Linked DNA regions of Halorhodospira halochloris. The protein of the gene in region 1 binds, or shares a complex with, the protein of each later gene. Links are inferred from orthologs where the notes say so. Each region holds a gene or a part of one and is shown in the gene's direction. Other genes may lie near its edges. The genes, in order: HH1059_RS03905 and accD.

Region 1 (9,237 bases):
TCTCAACGACCTCGGCTAGCCTCCCGTCCTGCGACCAACCTGAGAATGTCATGCCGGCTTGAGAGAGCTGATCTCGATAGTGGTTGTTGAACTCGTAGCGATGCCTATGCCGTTCGACGACCACATCTTTGCCATATATTTGGTTAATCAGAGTGTCGCCAGCCAATCTGCATGGCTGTCCCCCCAAGCGCATGGTACCACCACGATCGGCGTCCTCATCACGGACCTCGACATCACCCTCCTCAGTCATCCATTCGGTAATCAAACCAATAACGGGATGATGCGGGTGACGGATAAACTCTGTACTGTGAGCACCTTCCAAACGGGCCACATTGCGGGCAAATTCGACAACTGCGACCTGCATGCCCAAGCAAATACCCAAATAGGGCACGTTATTCTCGCGAGCATAGCGAGCCGCTAGTATCTTGCCTTCTATGCCCCGCTCACCAAATCCCCCTGGCACCAGGACCGCATCTGCGCCCTCAAGTGCTGCTTGACCCTCACGCTCCAAGCCGTCTGAATCGACATAGCGGATATTTATCCGCTGTCTAGTCTGCACCCCAGCGTGGCGCAGTGCCTCGTTTAACGACATGTACGCGTCGGTGAGATCAACATACTTGCCGACCATGGCTATATTGACCTCGCCCTCGGGGTTGGCCATGGTATCGACGACATGCTGCCAGTCGGCCAGGGAGGCTGGCGGAAGCGTAAGCCCCCAGCGCTCAGCGACGATGTGATCTAATCCCTGCTGGTGAAGCAACTCAGGTATGCGGTAGATGTTGTCGACATCCTGCGCCGTGATGACTGCGCGCGGCTCGACATTGGTAAACAGCGCAATCTTGCGCCGCTCCTCCTCGGGGATCGGCCGGTTGGCACGACAGACTAGGATATCCGGCTGGATGCCGATGGAGCGCAGCTCTTTGACTGAGTGTTGAGTGGGCTTAGTCTTCATCTCTCCGGCCGTGCCTATAAAGGGCACCAGAGTAAGATGTATAAACAGGCATCGCTCTCTACCTAGTTCACTGCCCATCTGACGAATAGCTTCGAGGAAAGGCAGTGACTCGATGTCGCCGACAGTGCCACCGATCTCGACCAGCGCCACATCGAAATCATCAGCACCTATCTGGATACTGTTCTTGATCTCATCAGTAACGTGGGGGATAACCTGAACCGTTCCACCCAGGTAGTCACCGCGACGCTCCTTACGGATAACGCTCTCGTAGATCCGCCCGGTCGTATAGTTGTTGTTACGGGTAACGGGAGTACGAACGAAACGCTCGTAATGACCTAAATCAAGATCAGTCTCAGCCCCATCATCAGTAACGAACACCTCGCCGTGCTGAAATGGGCTCATCGTCCCCGGATCGACATTGATATAGGGATCGAGCTTGATAAGCGTTACCGAGAGCCCTCGCGATTGCAGCACGGCCGCCAAAGACGCAGCCGAGATGCCTTTGCCAAGAGAGGAAACTACGCCGCCTGTAATGAAAATATAACGCGTCATGGGAAGTGGGAGGTCCATATCAGGAAGACATGAACCTTAACAAATGGATTACAGGGCGGCAACTTGCCGACAGCAATTCAGCCGGTTGACAGGCCTGACCAGCTCATAATGATATGCTCCAGAGCCTCCCGATCTTGCTGGCTCAGCCTTCTGATGGCCAGCAGCAGATTGATCTCGCTCTCCTTGAGTTCTATTATGTCATCCTCTTTGTAGGCTGAACCGCGCTGCTCACTTATGGCGTAGCTAGGCCTCTTATCCCCCTCGCCATATTCCAACCAAGTACGCCGCACCGCCAAGATTGAAGCTAATCTGGGCATTTTGTCACGGGTTGGCATAGCGGTACCATCAAGCCATTTCTGCACCGTCTGCCCTGTAACTCCAAACAACTCACCGAGAGCCTTCTGCTCGCGTCCAGTATAGCCGAAATCATTAATTGCCTGGCGTAGACGCTTGGCAAAGGTTTGGCGGAATTTTTCTGAATCGCTTTGCTGTGCCATATCATAGCAAGGCTAAACGCCTTGCTAATAACTTTCTGCTACTCTTACAGCAACCATTGGTTACCGAGTTTCTCTTGCCTAACCAGGCCAATCTAGGGAGACTTAACGGGGCAACTGCAAAACCCGGTTGGGAACCAAAATGGATAAGGACACTGCCAAAATCTGCTCTCCCAGAGTCATGTGGACTCCGCTTGCAGCGCCGTTGTGGCTGTCGTGGCGGCCGGTAGAGATGATAAGAATTCTAGCCCTAACCATTGCGCTGTTGGGAGTGTGGGGTTGCAGCCCCCAGAACAGTGACAGCACCCCCCCACAAGCGAGTATAGAGGTATCGATTGACCTAGAGCGGAACGAACTCAGCGGCACGATGAGGCTCGAGCTGGAAGACGGCAAGCCGGTAACCCTGGCTCTAGGGCCAGGCTTTACTATCACTAGCACAAAGGCTGAAAATGCCCAAGCAGAAAGGCTTGGTGCGCGAGGCATAACGATAGAGCCGCAGCAGGGAGCTTATGCCAAGATCTCTTGGAGTGGGGCCCCTATGGCCAGCGCAGCCAATTTGCCCGCCCATATCCGGCAAGATAGCGTACTGTTGACGCCTGCCAGTGGCTGGTACCCGCGGATTAGCCCGCAACCCTTTGGTTATGAGCTTACCGTCACTCTCCCCGAGCAACTTCAGGTTGTTGCCGAAGGCGACCGGGGCGAGGAGAGCCGCAGTAATGGCATGCGCCGGGTGACATTCAATCACAGTGAACCGGCAGCCGGTATAACCGTGGTTGGTGGAGATTGGCAAAAGGAATCACGCCAGACTCAGCACGGCCGTGTCTATACATTCTTTCCTGAGCATCTAGGGCAGCTTAGCGAGCGCTATCTCGAATATACCGGCGAATATTTCGACACCTACAGCGAATGGATAGGGCCTGCTGCTCACAGCAGCTATTCGGTAGTAGCTGCCCCTCTGCCGGTAGGCCTAGCCTTTGCGGGGTTTACTTACATAGGTGAGGAGGTATTGCAGCTGCCATTCATCCCCACTACCTCTTTGGCCCATGAGGTTGTCCATAACTGGTGGGGACGGGGCGTCTATACCGACCACAGTGATGGCAACTGGAGTGAAGCCCTAACCCAGTATATGGGCGACTATTACCAAGCCCAGCAGCGCAGCAAGGCAGAGGCGAAACGCATGCGTGGCGATTGGCTCCGCGATCAGGCCGCTTTGCCAGAGGACATGAATTACCCGTTGGTAAACTTTCGCCACAAGCAATCGAGAATAGATGACATCGTTGGCTATCAACGCGGCGCCTTTCTCTTCCACACCCTGAAAAGACAATTCGGTGACGAGGTATTTACCGAGGCAGTTCGCGATTTTTATCAAACGCACCGCCATCAGTGGGCCGGCTGGCACGATCTGCGCCACACATTTGCCGAGACAGCTAGGCGCAGCGGCAAAGATGCAGAACAGGTCAATGATCTTTTCTTTTGGTTTCTAACTACCGAGCAGACCCCAGAGCTAAGACTCACAAGCGCCACTGCCCACAGCCTTGATCAAGGCTACGCAGTAGAGCTCGAACTCCACTGGCCGGAGCATGCTTACCCTAGCTTAGTACCAATAGTTATCCATGGCGCGGAGGCCCGCCACCAGCACGAAATAGCTCTTCAGCCGGGACAAACAAAGAGCGCCACTATTAACCTGGAGGAGCGACCTGAAAAGCTTGAGATAGATCCAGACCACCACGCCTACCGCCAACTTGCTCGGGGTGAACGGGTAAACACCTTGCGCGAGATACAACTTGCTGAACAAGTATCGCTTGTTAAAGCCAGCGAAGGATCGGCCGAGGGGTTGCCCAGCGTAGCCAGACAGGTGTTCAAAGGCGAAGTCGACGTGCGCGAACTTAACGAGGCCGAAGGGAGAGCAAAATTGATAGTGGGTAGCGAGGCAGATATCGAGCAAGCCTTAGAGGACGCCCAAGCCTGCATCTTCCGTCGCTCGCCACCGGTTGCTGGAGAGACTGTAGCATGGAGCACCACCGGCGGCTACGGCGAACCGATTCTGGCACTAAGCGCAGATTCTGCGCAGTCAGCCCAAGCAGTTCTGCAAAGGCTGGAACGCTTCGGTCGGCACAGCTATGTCGGATTCAATGGACGCCCTGAAACCGGCCTTTATGAGCAGGCCGAGCAGCACGCATTACGCCTCAAGCTGGAATTGACCGATGACTAGCGACAGTGATTACGAGCTATACCGACCGGTAATAGAGTCGCTGCGAGCAATGGCCGCAGCGTTCGCTGAGCCCCTCTTCGCCCCCGCTGATGCCGAGGCTGACGGGGTTGCTTTACGCCCTCCGCAACCAGGCGAATACAACTGGACAATGGCTCTAACCACGACCGACGGCTGTCCAATCGAGATAGAGATCGACCCTCAGTCTCTGCTTAATACCCAAGCTCACACAGCCGCTCCAAGTGCCGCGCAAGCACTCTATGAGACAATAGTGCAAGAGACTGGTGCTCACCGCAGCGAACGCCAGACGCTAATCGTGAAAACCCGCAAAGATCCAGGTCCAACAGAAATCTTCGCGGCTTACCGGCGCCGCCTTGGGTAATTAGCTGCTATAAAACTCCCCGGAGCCCATTGGATGCCCCGGTGGTTAAGATCATGGCGCCAGGGATGACGCCATGAAGCCTCCGGGGATTGATTCACTGCCTCTTCCAAACCGGGGCAACCAATTGGCCGATTAGCAAACGGCAGCTTCGAAACGCTTCCTGCGGGTGCTATCATTGGGCGGTAAGGATATCAATGCTGCCTGTGGAGTGCTGATGAGCAAGAATTTTCTCGATTTTGAGCAGCCTATAGCGGAGCTTGAAGCCAAGATTGAAGAGCTGCGCAATGTCGGCCAGGATAGCGAGATAAATATCAACGAGGAAATCCAGCGCTTGGAAGAGAAGAGCCAGGCCCTTACCGAGAAGATATTTTCATCTCTGAGCGCATGGCAAATAGTTCAGCTTGCGCGCCATCCTGAGCGCCCGCATTTTTTCGATTATGTCGAGCACCTGTTTACCGACTTCCAAGAGCTGCATGGCGACCGCGCTTTTGCTGATGATGGAGCCATCGCCGGCGGGCTTGGCCGCTTTGAGGGGCGACCGGTCATGGTCATCGGCCAACAAAAGGGACGCGACACGCGTGAAAAGGTAGCGCGCAATTTTGGCATGCCGCGCCCTGAGGGATACCGCAAGGCTCTCCGGCTGATGCACATGGCTGAGAGGTTCAGCCTACCTATTATCACTTTCATCGATACACCCGGGGCCTACCCTGGGGTGGGCGCTGAGGAGCGCGGCCAGAGTGAAGCAATAGCCCGCAACCTAGCAGAGATGGCCCAATTGCGGGTGCCGATAATCTGCATAGTAACCGGAGAAGGCGGTTCTGGTGGAGCATTGGCTATAAGTGTTGGCAACCGGCTGCTCATGCTGCGCTATTCGGTCTACTCGGTAATCTCTCCCGAGGGTTGCGCCTCTATCCTGTGGAAGAGTTCCGAGCGCGCATCGGAGGCGGCCGAGGCGATGCAGATGGTGGCCGACCGGCTCCATGACTTAGGCATTATCGACAGGGTCATTCCTGAGCCACTAGGCGGAGCTCACCGTGATTATGAATCCATGGCCAACACCATGCGGGAGATACTGCGCGAGGAACTGGAGCGGCTATTGACTATGACCCCTGAGCAGCTCGTAACCGACCGCCATCAGCGCCTAGCGCAGATAGGCCAACCCAAGGAGTAGGCGGAGCGGACGTGCTTGAACCAGCTCGACTAGCCGCACAGCTAAATCGATTAGCACCACACGCTACAGGCTTGCGAGTAGGGTTCAGTGGCGGGCGCGACTCCACTGCCTTGCTGCACTGTTTAGCCCGCCAGCGGCGCCAGCTTAGCGCTGAGCTTAGCGCCATCCATGTTGATCATGGCTTGCACGCAGAATCGGCAAATTGGGCCCAACACTGCCAAAGGTTCTGCAGCGATCTTGGAATACCCTTGGTTGTCTCCGCGGTGCAGGTAGATCAGAACAGTCATGATGGCCTTGAGGCAGCCGCCCGACGAGCACGTTACGCTGCATACACCGAAGCCCTTGAGCCGGGCAACTGCTTGATCCTAGCCCACCATGCCGACGATCAAGCTGAGACATTTCTGCTCCGCGCCTTACGCGGTGGCGGCCTCAACACGCTAAGCGCCATCCCCCCCCACCGACCTTTGGCAAAATCAACTATCGCCCGACCATTACTAGGGGTAAGGGCTGAAGACATTGATGAGTATGTCCATAGCAACCACCTGCCCTGGATCGACGACCCAGCCAACTCCGAGTCATCCTTCGACCGGGTTTATATACGCCAGAGCGTAATACCGCAACTCAAGCGACGCTGGCCAGATGCCGCTAAGCGGCTCAACTCCAGTGCAGCCTCGATTAACCGTGACCGTCAGCTACTTAACCATTACCTCGACGCTGACCTACGTTATGTCCGTGCCCCCCGCGGATACCCAAGTGTCTGCCGCTTAGCCGAACTCAACGAACAGCGCCGACTAGCAATAGTCAGGCGCTGGCTAGAGTGTTCCGGCGTCCGTCCACCCCCGCGCGAGCATCTGATTAGCGGCTTGCATAGCTTGATTTATGCTGCAGCTGACGCCAACCCAGTGCTGACCTGGGCCGATGCGGTGGTGCGCCGCTTCCGTGACCACCTATACCTCTGCCTTGATCCTCGCAGCAACGAGCACCATAACGTCTTATCCGGTGACGCCAGGCCTTCTCCCCACCCTGGCCAATCGATGCAAGCGGGGCAGTCCGGGGCACTTAGCAACAGATGGCAGTGGCAGCCTCAAGAACCACTGGAACTGCCAGGCGGCACCCTTGAGGCTCGACTCTCCCCTGCTCGCGGCCTTGACCCCAGATACCTGCGCAGCAACCTCGAAGTACGCTGGCCACCAAACAGCGCAGCCCATCTGCCTGCCCAGCTGGCAGATGAAGACAGCAAAAGAGACACTAGAAGACGCAAACGCCTCTACCAGAGCCTCGCCGTACCGCCCTGGGAGCGCAGCTCTAAGCCACTGATTTATATTGATGGCAAGCCGGTTGCCGTGGCAGGTTTTGGCTGCGATAACAGGTACAGTTCACGGCCGGGAGTAAGGATCCTGTGGTTTCCAGATAAGGGTGCCGCAAACAAGTAGGTTTTTTTGCCAGGTGGAATCCATGCGTATTACTACAGTCAGCTACCGAAACAAGCACCACATTGCAATTCAAGAGAGTGACAGCTGCTGGGCTGTCTCGCCGCAACCGGCCAATCTGGGCGACGCCCTCGCTACAGGAGAGGTTGAAACACTTCTCGAGCAATCAGATAGTTGGTCCAGAGCGGGGCTGGATGAATTGGCATTTCTGGCCCCAATACCTTACCCGCGCCGCAACATCATCTGCCTTGGCATGAACTATGCCGAACACGCTGAGGAGTCGCTACGGGCAAAGGGCAGAGAGCTGGAACTGCCTGAGTATCCAGTGCTATTTACTAAGGCAACTACCGCTGTTATCGGTCCATACAGCGATATCGTATTGGACGAGCAAGTGACCCAACAGCTTGACTGGGAGGTCGAACTTGCTCTGATCATAGGCAAGGGTGGCAGATATATTGCTAAAGAACGCGCCTTTGACCACATATTTGGCTATACAGTAGTCAATGACCTATCAGCGCGCGATCTTCAGTTCCGTCACAAGCAGTTCTTCCTTGGCAAGTCGATGGACGGCAGCTGCCCCATGGGACCCTGGATCACAACAGCTGACCAGTTACATGACCCTCACAACCTAACCGTCCGCAGTTACGTCAATGATCAATTAAAGCAGGACGGCAACACCCGAGATATGGTCTTTCGCATACCAGAGATAATTGCCACCCTAGCCAATGTCATGACTCTGCAAGCAGGGGATATAATAGCCACCGGAACCCCCTCCGGAGTCGGCTTCGCACGCCAGCCACCTGAATACCTGCAACCCGGAGATATAACTAGGTGCTATATAGAGGGCCTTGGCGAAATAGCCAACCGCATAGTAAGCGCTTAACTCAGGCTACATCACAGCCATCTGTATCTTGCCGAGCATGGTATCCGCTTTCTCACGCTCTTCGGCAGCCTCTCTGGTGCCCAGCTCTTCCTCCAGCTGGGTGAAGACATCGGCGAGCGCCTGAAAGTAAGGCAATGCCTCTTCAGGGCCGTTCGCCGTCAGAACTGCCATACCGGCCCGCTCATTAGCCAAACCATAGGCCCGGCGCGCCGCGATATCTTGAGGCTGGCGCTCCGCGACCTCACGACGCAACTCCAGGGCTTGCATATAACGCGGCAGCGCTGCCTGGGCCCCATCAACCTCTTCTATGACACTGCCGAAGCGCTCCAGGGCCAACGCCCAGTCCTTTTTAGCTTCGGTAGTACCCTGTTCGGCGGCCAGCTCCTCGCGCAACTCGAGAGCCTTTTGATAGTAGCTCATGGCCGCTTGGGGGGCCTCCGATGAGTGCAAGGCATAGCCCACCCGGCTCAGTGCCACGCTGTAATCGCGATAGGCACGGACGCTGTTTTGTTCTGCAGCGAGGGTCTCAGCGATTTCACACCAGTGCTGATAGTAAGGTAGGGCCTCATCCGGGCCTTCTTCCTCAAGCAAAGCATCACCGAGACGCTCTAATGTTACCCCCCATTCCCGACACGTCTCGGCCTCTTCGGTTGTCCTAGCCGCCTCCTCAAGCAACTCGATAGCTCGCCGATAGGCTGGTATAGCCGCACCAGGGCCAGAATGCTCGTAGAGCTGATCGCCCCGGCGGGCATGCTCTAACCCCCTATCAACGAGCGGTTGACCCGGGTCTTCTGCGGCATCAAAGGCCTCCACTCGGTGCCGACCGCCGGTAGCCGAACCGCTACTATAAGCCCCGCTATCTGCATGGCTGCCCACTTGGGCATGTGCAGGAGCTGCACCGCTCTCACCAGTATGCCTTTTATGCTGAGCAAGATAGCCTTCTTCTGGGCTGGTTTGCCCATAAGATAGTGCCGGGCGGGGGGCATATCCGGTAGTGGTATGCTCGAACATGCCTTGATGCATCTGCGCAAAGTGGGCCGCTGCCTCGCGCGCTAGCTGTTGCGCCAGATTCTGGGGTATCTGCGCTGGCAAAGTGGTACTACTACCACATAACTCCTCGCGCAGACTAAGGGCCCGTCTAAAGTGAGGCAGGGCTGACTCGGT
Region 2 (9,379 bases), 290 kb from region 1 along the record:
CTCGGTAAGTCGGAGCACGCCGAGAGGGTTGAGCGGGCTGTCGGGCAGGTCCTTGAGGAGGGGCTGCGGACGGCTGATTTGCAGGGGGGGAGTCGGGTTGTGGGGACGGTTGAGATGGGGGAGGCGGTGGTGGGGAGGTTGTAAGCTTTTGGGGGTGCCCAAGCTGCTTATGAAGCGTTACACTTGCACTGCATACTACGACTATAACGGCGTTGGCTGCATCTGGCAGCCACGCAAGGAGTTCAGCTAAAACGGGGGGCCGCGATAGACCATGAGTAAGACATACGACGTAGCCGTAGTCGGCGCCACTGGGGCGGTGGGCGAGGTGATGCTGCAGATATTGGCCGAGCGCAACTTCCCCGTAGGTCGGGTCTATCCTCTGGCGAGTAGCCGCTCGGCTGGCGGTCAGCTGGAGTTTGCCGGCGAGCAGCTGACCATTGAAGACTTGGCCGAGTTCGACTTTAGCAAGGTGCAGATAGCGCTGTTCTCCGCCGGCGGGTCTATTTCGGCTGAACATGCCCCGCGGGCGGCTCAGGCCGGTGCGGTGGTTATTGATAACACCTCGTACTTTCGCTACGACGACGATATCCCGCTTGTGATCCCCGAGGTCAATCCCCACGCCGCTGCTGGGTACAAGAAACGGGGCATAATAGCCAATCCCAACTGCTCAACTATCCAGATGTTGGTGGCCTTAAAACCGCTCCACGACGCGGCGGCGATTGAGCGGATCAATGTGGCTACGTATCAGGCGGTCTCAGGTAGCGGCAAGCCGGCGATAGATGAACTCGATGCTCAGACGCGGGCGATCATTGCCGGACAGGAGCCGCAGTGCGAGGTCTACCCTAAGCCTATAGCATTTAATTGCCTGCCCCATATTGATGACTTTCAGGATAATGGCTATACCAAGGAAGAGATGAAGATGGTCTGGGAGACGGTCAAGATCCTGGAAGACTCCTCGGTTAAGGTAAATCCGACCGCTGTAAGGGTGCCGGTCTACTATGGCCACTCCGAGGCCGTGCATATAGAGACCCGTGAGAAACTCAGCGTCGAGAAGGCGCGCGAGGTGTTGAGTGCTGCACCCGGTATCGAGCTGCTTGATGAGCGTGCGGCGGGGGGCTATCCGACTGCCCTAACCGAGGGTGAGGGGCGCGATGCTGTATACGTCGGGCGCATTCGCGAAGATATCACCCACGAGCGCGGTTTGGATTTCTGGGTGGTTGCCGATAACTTGCGCAAGGGCGCTGCGCTAAATAGCGTACAGATCGCAGAACTCATGATCGAGCGCCACATCTGATCAGCAGCGCTTGGAGGGGAGTCGTGCGCAAAGCATTCCAAGTCGCCGTCGTTATAGCCGGTTTAAGCATAGCGGCGGGAACCCATGCAGCGGAACCGCGACTAGGTACCATTGAGTCCCGCTCCCAAGCGGGAGAGCCGGTTTCGGCGCGGATTCCCCTTCGTGACATAGAAACCGATCAGCTGGATGAGTTTGAGGTCGAACTGGCCCCGAGTAGGGTATTTGAACGGGCCGGGATTCAACGTCAGGATGAGCTCTCCCTGCTCTCTTTCGAGATAGTTACCGAAGGTGAGGATGCCCCCTATATCGAGGTGAGCAGCGATGAGCCGGTTGATCTGCCACTGCTCGATTTCCTCGTCCGCATTAGCTGGCCGCAAGGCGATCTGACTCGTGAGTACACGTTACTGCTTGAGGAGCCGACCACGGTAGCCGAAGCGCGGGAGAGGCGTGAGCGGGCTGAGCGCGAAGAAGAGCAACGGCAGGCTGAGGCTGAGCTTGAGTCTGCCGAGGAAGAGGCCGAACGTGATGCGCGGGGCCGTTCAGCCTATGGCCCGGTTGAAGAGGGGGATACGCTGTGGAGCATCGCCGAGCAGCACCGTCCCGACGACTCGGTGACCGTCGCTCAGACCATGCTGGCAATCCAGCGACTTAATCCTCACGCCTTCGCCGACGATAATGTCAACGACCTTCTAAGCGGTTGGTGGCTGCGTCTGCCGGATGAAGAAGAGATCAAGCAGCTGAGTGCTGCTGAGGCTCAGTCTATTTATGAGGACCACCTAGCTGCCTGGGTGCCGCCTGCTGAGCGCCGGGCCGCTGCAGAGGAGTGGGATCCGCAAGCACCAATCCCAGAGATTGATGAGCCGGTCCCGGATGTTGCTGAGCGGGAGGCACGGCTGCGGGTTGTGGCCATGGATGATAAGGGCACAGACGAGGTCTTGGCCCTGCTTGATGCCGACCTTGAACCCTCTGAGGCCAATTTGAGTCGCCTGCAGGGAGCGGTCGCCGCCATGCGCGAAGAGCGCGAGAGCCTGCGGGCGGAGCGGGATAATCTGCAGGATCGGGTGCGTGACCTAGGTGAACGGGTTGAAGCCCTAGAGCGGCTCCTCGATTTGTCTATGGACGATATCTTGCCGCCGCCCCAAGAGCCGACCCCACGGGCACCGATACCCGAAGTGGGGATGCTTGAGGAGGAGTTGCCGAGGCCGGAGCCTGCACCTGAGCCGGAGCCGACACCCGAGCCCGAGCCGGAACCGGAGGTAGCCGAGGAGGAGCGCGGCGAAGCGCCTTGGTGGGCGAGCATGCTGGCTGATGTCGAAGAGCTGGATGTTGCCCCTGAGGATATAACCGCGGCGCACTTGTGGGAGGAAGATACCTTACGTCAGCGCGCCCTTATTGCCCTTGGTTTAACGCTGGTGGCTATATCGGCGATAACTGGTTTAATCGCCTACCGCCGACGCAAGCAGATGCAGACTCGGCAGAGTCCGCGAAAGCGCTTTGATCCGGCGGATTTCGGCCTGTCTGATGAGCAGGAGCAATCTTACTCGCGACGTGACCCGCTCGATTTGGCTGAAGACTATATAGCCGACGATGAGTTTAATAACGCCCGTCAGATCCTTGAGCGGGGCATCCATCGTGAGCCCCACCGAGCCGATCTGCGTCTGAAGCTTCTCGATGTGCTGGCCAATCTAAATGAGCGCGATGCCTTCATGGATCAGGCTCAGGAGCTTTATGATCGGACCCGCTCGGATAGCGACCCGGTGTGGCAGACGGCGCTTAATATCGGTCGCCGATTTGCCCCTGATTCGCCCTTATTTGGTGGCCTGGCGGCGGGTGCTGCTACCGCCGCAGCGGCGGCAGATGGCGATCCCTACGGCGCTAGGGATAACGACTTAGCAGGTGAGGGAGAGGATGATCTCGATTCCAAGCCTGATCTAGAGGCCCTGGACCTTGGTTTTGACGATGAGGATGAGGGTCAGCAATCAGCCGGCGCTGATGATGACTTCGATCGGCGCTTGGATGAGGCATTTGGCGGCGAAGATGATCAGGAGCCTGAACCGGCGATGCAGCAGGATCCTGAGCAGAGCGCAGCGGCTCAGGATGCAGCGGATGATCTCTTCGGTCAGGGCGAAGATGATGCCGACAGCGGCTACGATGAGCTTGAAGAGATGGACATCGATGGACTGCTCAGTGAAGAGGGCTTCGACGACGAATCTGAACCTGATCAGCAACCCGCCGCTGGTGATGCAGAAGCGGAGCCCGCCGATCAAGGTGCTGCTGATGGCGAGTCCGGCGATGATTTCGATGAATTGCTTGGGGCAACAGAGCAGCAGGCCGAGTCTGAGCAGACAGAGCAAGCCGCGGATAGTGATGCCGACACCGAGGAGAGCTCAGCGGACGAGGAGGATGAGCTGCCCGATGATGATGAGTTGAGTCTCGGGCCAGGCGAGGGCGATCAGTCGGATACTATGCTCGATTTGGCACGCGCCTATATCGACTTGGGCGATGAGGCAAGTGCTCGTGAGATGCTTGAAGAGGTAATTGAAAAAGGTACCGAGAGCCAGCGCGAGAGTGCCCGCGAGATCCTCTCGGAGCTTGGCTCCTAGACTATTTGGAAGGCGGATAGAGCGGTTTGGGCTGCACTGAGGACCGGCAAGCGCCGCGGATAGCGCTAATCGTCGAGTACGATGGTAGTGGCTTTAGCGGTTGGCAGCGCCAACACCACGCCCTATCTGTGCAGGAGGTGCTTGAGCAAGCCCTATCTAAGGTGGCCGCGGATCGGGTTGAGGTCAGTTGTGCTGGGCGCACGGATGCCGGCGTGCATGCCGCGCACCAGGTGGTGCACTTCGATCCTCCGGTGGAGCGTGAGCTGCATGCCTGGGTCCTGGGTTCTAATGCCAACCTTCCGCAGGCGGTTAGCGTGATTTGCGCCTATGAGGTGGATAGGGATTTCCACGCTCGCTATAAGGCCGTGCGCAGGGCCTACCGTTACTACTTCTTCTGCCGGCGGGCGCGGCCGGCAATTTGGTGTAACCGGGTGGCTTGGACACATCGTGAGCTCGATGCTGAGCTGATGCACACCGCAGCTCAGCCGTTGGTCGGCGAACACGATTTTTCCGCCTATCGGGCCGTTGCTTGTCAGGCCCCTCATGCAGTTCGCGAGGTTTACCGGCTAGATGTTTGGCGCCGTGGACAGATGGTGGTCATTGAGATCGAGGCCAATGCCTTTCTCCATCATATGGTACGTAATATCGCCGGTACCCTGCTTGCCGTCGGCTCAGGTGAGCGGGATACCGATTGGCCGCGACGTCTGCTCGTTGAGCGCGATCGTACGCGAAGTGGCATAACTGCACCGGCGGCGGGACTCTATTTGACCGGGGTTGTCTATCCTCAGCAATATGCCTTGCCCGCTTACGCCGATTTTTTGCCGTAAAGGCATCCGCCGCGGTAAGATCTGTGCCTCCTGCGCAGCTGCATATAGGGAACAACATCCGAAATGCGAACTCGCGTAAAAATTTGCGGAATCACTCGCCCGGAGGATGCTCGGGCAGCGGTAGAGGTCGGTGCCGATGCGATAGGTTTGGTGTTTTGCGATAGCAGTCCGCGCGCAGTAGATCTAGGCGAGGCGCGGGAGATAGTGGCAGAGGTACCAGCCTTTATCGCGATTGTCGGACTGTTCGTCGACCCCCGTCCCGGTTATGTCGAGGTCGCCCTTGATGAACTGCGCCTCGACACCCTGCAGTTTCATGGTAATGAGCCCCCCGAACGCTGCGCTAGTTATGGTCGTCGCTATATAAAGGCTGTCCCCATGGGTGGCGGGGTAGATCCACAGCACTATGTAGGGTGCTATGCCGGCGCCAGCGGCTTTGTTTTCGACAGCCATAAGCTTGGTGAGCGCGGTGGCAGTGGCCAGCTCTTCGATCACAATCAGCTGCCAGAGGGTGTGCAGGGTACAATTGTTGCCGGTGGCCTTCGGGCAGATAATGTAGCTGAGGTTATAAAACGCACTAGGCCGTTTGCAGTTGACGTCAGCAGTGGCGTTGAGCGACGGCCGGGGATCAAAGACCCGGAGCTTATGGCCCGGTTCCTGGCGGAGGTAGAGCGTGGCGATAGAGACCGAGATTAATCCCGAGGCTTCAGTGCACAGCGATGAGGGTCGTTTTGGCCGCTATGGCGGCCGGTTTGTCTCCGAGACCTTAATAGGCCCGCTGGAAGAGTTAACAGCCGCCTATGCCCAAGCAAAGCAGGACCCTCAATTCCATGCCGAAGTTGAGCGCGAATTAAGCTCCTTCGTAGGTCGCCCGACGCCACTCTATTTTGCGCAGAGGCTGACCGCTAACAGCGCCGGGGCGAAGATCTACTTAAAGCGTGAGGATCTTGCCCACACAGGTGCACATAAGATCAACAATACAGTTGGTCAGGCGGTGTTGGCAGCGCGCATGGGCAAAAGACGCATCATTGCCGAGACCGGGGCCGGTCAGCACGGGGTAGCAACGGCGACTGTGGCTGCGCGCTTGGGGTTAGAGTGCGTGGTTTACATGGGTGCTGATGACGTGCAGCGGCAAGCGGCTAACGTCTATCGCATGCGCCTGCTCGGCGCTGAAGTAAGGCCCGTTGAGGGGGGCACACGCACGCTTAAGGACGCCCTCAATGAGGCGATGCGCGATTGGGTGACCAATATCGACGATACTTTCTATATCATTGGTACTGTTGCGGGTCCCCACCCTTATCCTACCCTTGTGCGTGACCTGCAGCGGGTCATCGGCATTGAGGCGCGCGAGCAGATATGCGCCGCCGAGGGAGAGCTGCCTGCTGCTGTAGTCGCCTGTGTCGGTGGCGGGTCTAATGCCATCGGCATCTTTCACCCTTTCCTCGATGACCGTGGGGTCGAGCTCTATGGCGTCGAGGCCGGCGGCGAAGGTCTTGGTAGCGGCCGCCACGCCGCCCCGCTCAACGCTGGTCGCCCGGGAGTGTTGCACGGTTCGCGCAGCTACCTTATGGAATCGGCGGAGGGGCAAATTATTGGCACTCACTCTATCTCTGCCGGGCTTGACTATCCTGGTGTTGGGCCTGAGCACGCCTACCTTAAAGATATTGGTCGGGCCAACTATGTGACCATTGATGATGATGAGGCGATCGCTGCTTTTCATCGCTTGTGCCGCTGCGAGGGGATTATGCCGGCGTTGGAGAGCTCTCACGCCATAGCTTATGCTGAACAGTTGGCGGCCCGGCTCAGCCCGCAGCAGTCTATAGTGGTCAGCCTTTCGGGGCGGGGAGATAAGGATATAGCTACGGTAGCCGCACAGGAGGGCATAGAACTGTGAGTCGCATCAGCGAGCGTTTCCAGACTTGCCGCGAAGCAGGGCGCGCAGCACTAATCCCGTATATAACTGGCGGTGATCCAAGCCCTCAGCAGACGGTCGAGATTATGCATGGGCTAGTCGCCGGCGGGGCGGATATAATCGAGATCGGTGTCCCCTTCTCTGATCCCATGGCCGACGGGCCGGTTATCCAGGCTGCTTGCCTGCGGGCTTTGCAGGCTGGCACCTCGGTGCAGGATCTGTTTGCCGCCGTGCGGGAGTTTCGTCGCCAGGATACGCAGACTCCTGTCGTCTTTATGGGCTATGCCAACACTCTGGAGGCTATCGGTTATAAGAGTTATGTCGAGCAGGCCGCAGCTGCGGGTGTAGATGGCCTGTTAACGGTCGATCTGCCGCCGGATGAGGCGGGCGAGTTAACCGGGATAGCAGCCGAGGCGGGTGTTGAGTTGATCTATCTGGTTGCTCCGAATACCAGTGAGCAGCGTCTAGAGTACATCAGCAAGGCAGCCGGCGGGTTTATTTATGCGGTCGCTCTAAAGGGGGTTACCGGGGCTGCGAATCTTGATACTGATCTGGTCGCGGGGCAGGTTGCTGCTATCCGCAATGCTTCGCAGCTACCCGTTGCGGTCGGGTTTGGGGTGCGCGACCCGCAGGGTGCAGCGGCTGTGGCGCGGGTGGCAGATGGGGTTGTTGTCGGCAGCGCCCTCGTGCAGATGATCGCCGATTATGGCACTGCGCCTGATTTAGCCCAGCGCTTACAAGATGCTGCAGCTGCGCTGCGGCGCGGTATGGATGCAGCGACGCAGAGTGGAGGTAACGCATGAGTTGGTTCCAGAAGCTGATGCCGCGGCGTATTAGGACCCAGCCGGGGCCGCGCAGTCGCAGTGTTCCGGAGGGGCTGTGGACTAAGTGTGAATCCTGCCAGGGGATACTCTATAGGCCCGATCTGGAGCGCAACCTCGAGGTCTGCCCGAAGTGCTCTAGCCACATGCGCCTTAGTGCCCGCCGGCGCCTGAAGGTCTTCCTGGACGAGGGCAGTGATCCTGCCGAAATAGCCGCCGATCTACAGCCGGTTGACTTTTTGCGTTTTCGCGACAGTAAGCGGTATAAGGATCGCCTTGCTCAGGCGCAGAAACAGACCGGCGAGAAAGAGGCCTTTATCGCCATGCACGGGCGCCTGCAGGGCATGCCGGTGGTGGCGGCGGCTTTTGAGTTCTCCTTTATGGGCGGTTCGATGGGAACCGTGGTCGGCGAGCGCTTTTGCCGGGCTGCGGAGTTGGCCCGCACGCAGCGCATCCCGCTGATTTGCTTCTCTGCCTCGGGCGGGGCGCGGATGCAGGAGGCGCTCTTTTCGCTGATGCAGATGGCCAAGACCTCGGCCGCTATAAGCCGGCTCAATGAAGATCGTATCCCCTACATCTCGGTGTTGACCGATCCGACTATGGGCGGGGTTTCGGCCAGCTTAGCCACCCTCGGCGATATTATAATCGCCGAGCCAGGGGCGCTTATCGGTTTTGCTGGTCCTCGGGTAATCGAGCAGACTGTGCGTGAGACCCTGCCCGAAGGCTTCCAGCGGGCTGAATTCCTGCTCGAGCATGGCGCTATTGATCGCATCGTTGATCGGCGCCATATGCGCGATGATATAGCCTCTCTGGTGGCTAAACTCGGCCGTCTTGATGCACCCATGCGTCCGCTATGCGTGCAGTCCGACTAGGCCTACAGGCATTAGATGGCTCGCCAGGTTCAGTATAACGGTAACACCTCGACCCCCTCGGTCGCTTTGGTTGGGGGCGGCTTGCCCACCGATCTCGAGTCCTGGCTGCAGCTACTTGAGCGAGCCCATCCGCAGGAGATCGACCTGGGGTTGGAGCGAGTCGCAGCAGTAGCGCAGCACTTGAGCGAGAGGCCAGGAACGCTCGTGGGCGCTGCGGACGGCATTACAAGCCCAAATGCTGAGGTGGTTACCATTGCCGGCACCAATGGTAAGGGCAGTGTTGCCGCAATGGTTGCGGCGCTAGCGCAGAGTGCCGGTTATCGCGTAGGCCTGTATAGCTCGCCGCATTTTAGTCGTTTTAACGAGCGGGTTAAGGTTGCCGGTTTTGAGGCTGACGATGAAACGCTGATTGGTGCCCTGCGCCGGGTAGAACTGGCGCGGCAGGCCGCCGGCGTTTCGCTGACCTATTTCGAGCACACGACCCTGGCCGCCTTTGTGGTCTTCGCCGAATCCGACTGTGATCTGTGGGTGTTGGAGGTAGGGCTAGGTGGCCGCCTGGATGCGGTCAATCTAATTGATGCTGATGTTGCGGTGGTGACCAGGATAGCCCATGATCATGCTGAGTGGCTGGGCAACGATTTGGCTAGTATAGCGCGCGAGAAGGCGGGCATATTCAGATCACATAAAGCAGCTGTTATCGGCCAGGCAGACGCCCCGGATGAGTTATCTAGTATTGCGCAGAGCCTGGCTGCCGAGCCGATTTGGCAAGCGGGCAAAGATTATCATTGGTCTGCATTTTCCAGCTCTGAGTGGCACTGGAACTCGGGCTCGATCAGCCTACCGGGGCTCTCTTATCCGAGTATCCCGGGCCCTGCAGCCCTGAGTAATGCTGCTACCGCGCTGGCTGCTTTCCAGCAACTCTCCCGAGCCGGTTTAATCAGCGCGGCGGAAATAAGTGCGGCCCTCAGTCAGGTGAAGGTAATTGGGCGCTTGCAGCTGTTAGAATACTCTGGCACGCAGTGGTTATACGACGTAGCGCATAATGCTGATGGA

Evidence for each region.
Region 2: the proteins of HH1059_RS03905 (region 1) and accD are in contact, whole or in part, in a solved structure (PDB 8UXZ), measured with the Escherichia coli proteins. The link is inferred for Halorhodospira halochloris from one-to-one orthologs.

Annotation. Positions count from the first base shown.
Region 1 is NZ_AP017372.2:814,998-824,234, reverse strand. Bases 3,924-6,781 are described here. They hold HH1059_RS03905 (acetyl-CoA carboxylase carboxyltransferase subunit alpha), read left to right. Parts: upstream 3,924-4,803; coding sequence 4,804-5,760; downstream 5,761-6,781. Other genes in these bases: tilS (tRNA lysidine(34) synthetase TilS), read left to right, coding at 5,772-6,781; HH1059_RS03910 (hypothetical protein), read left to right, coding at 4,203-4,589; HH1059_RS03915 (M1 family metallopeptidase), read left to right, coding at 3,924-4,210. In the rest of the region: HH1059_RS03925 (CTP synthase), read right to left, coding at 1-1,504; HH1059_RS03920 (hypothetical protein), read right to left, coding at 1,582-2,001; more of HH1059_RS03915, read left to right, coding at 2,231-3,923; more of tilS, read left to right, coding at 6,782-7,193; HH1059_RS03895 (fumarylacetoacetate hydrolase family protein), read left to right, coding at 7,216-8,073; HH1059_RS03890 (hypothetical protein), read right to left, coding at 8,080-9,237. UniProt on the Escherichia coli protein: Component of the acetyl coenzyme A carboxylase (ACC) complex. First, biotin carboxylase catalyzes the carboxylation of biotin on its carrier protein (BCCP) and then the CO(2) group is transferred by the carboxyltransferase to acetyl-CoA to form malonyl-CoA.
Region 2 is NZ_AP017372.2:1,100,023-1,109,401, forward strand. Bases 6,380-9,379 are described here. They hold accD (acetyl-CoA carboxylase, carboxyltransferase subunit beta), read left to right. Parts: upstream 6,380-7,432; coding sequence 7,433-8,326; downstream 8,327-9,379. Other genes in these bases: trpB (tryptophan synthase subunit beta), read left to right, coding at 6,380-6,615; trpA (tryptophan synthase subunit alpha), read left to right, coding at 6,612-7,436; HH1059_RS05125 (bifunctional folylpolyglutamate synthase/dihydrofolate synthase), read left to right, coding at 8,342-9,379. In the rest of the region: leuB (3-isopropylmalate dehydrogenase), read left to right, coding at 1-144; HH1059_RS05090 (aspartate-semialdehyde dehydrogenase), read left to right, coding at 272-1,294; HH1059_RS05095 (motility hub landmark protein FimV), read left to right, coding at 1,318-3,897; tRNA pseudouridine(38-40) synthase TruA, read left to right, coding at 3,924-4,724; HH1059_RS05105 (phosphoribosylanthranilate isomerase), read left to right, coding at 4,788-5,417; more of trpB, read left to right, coding at 5,395-6,379.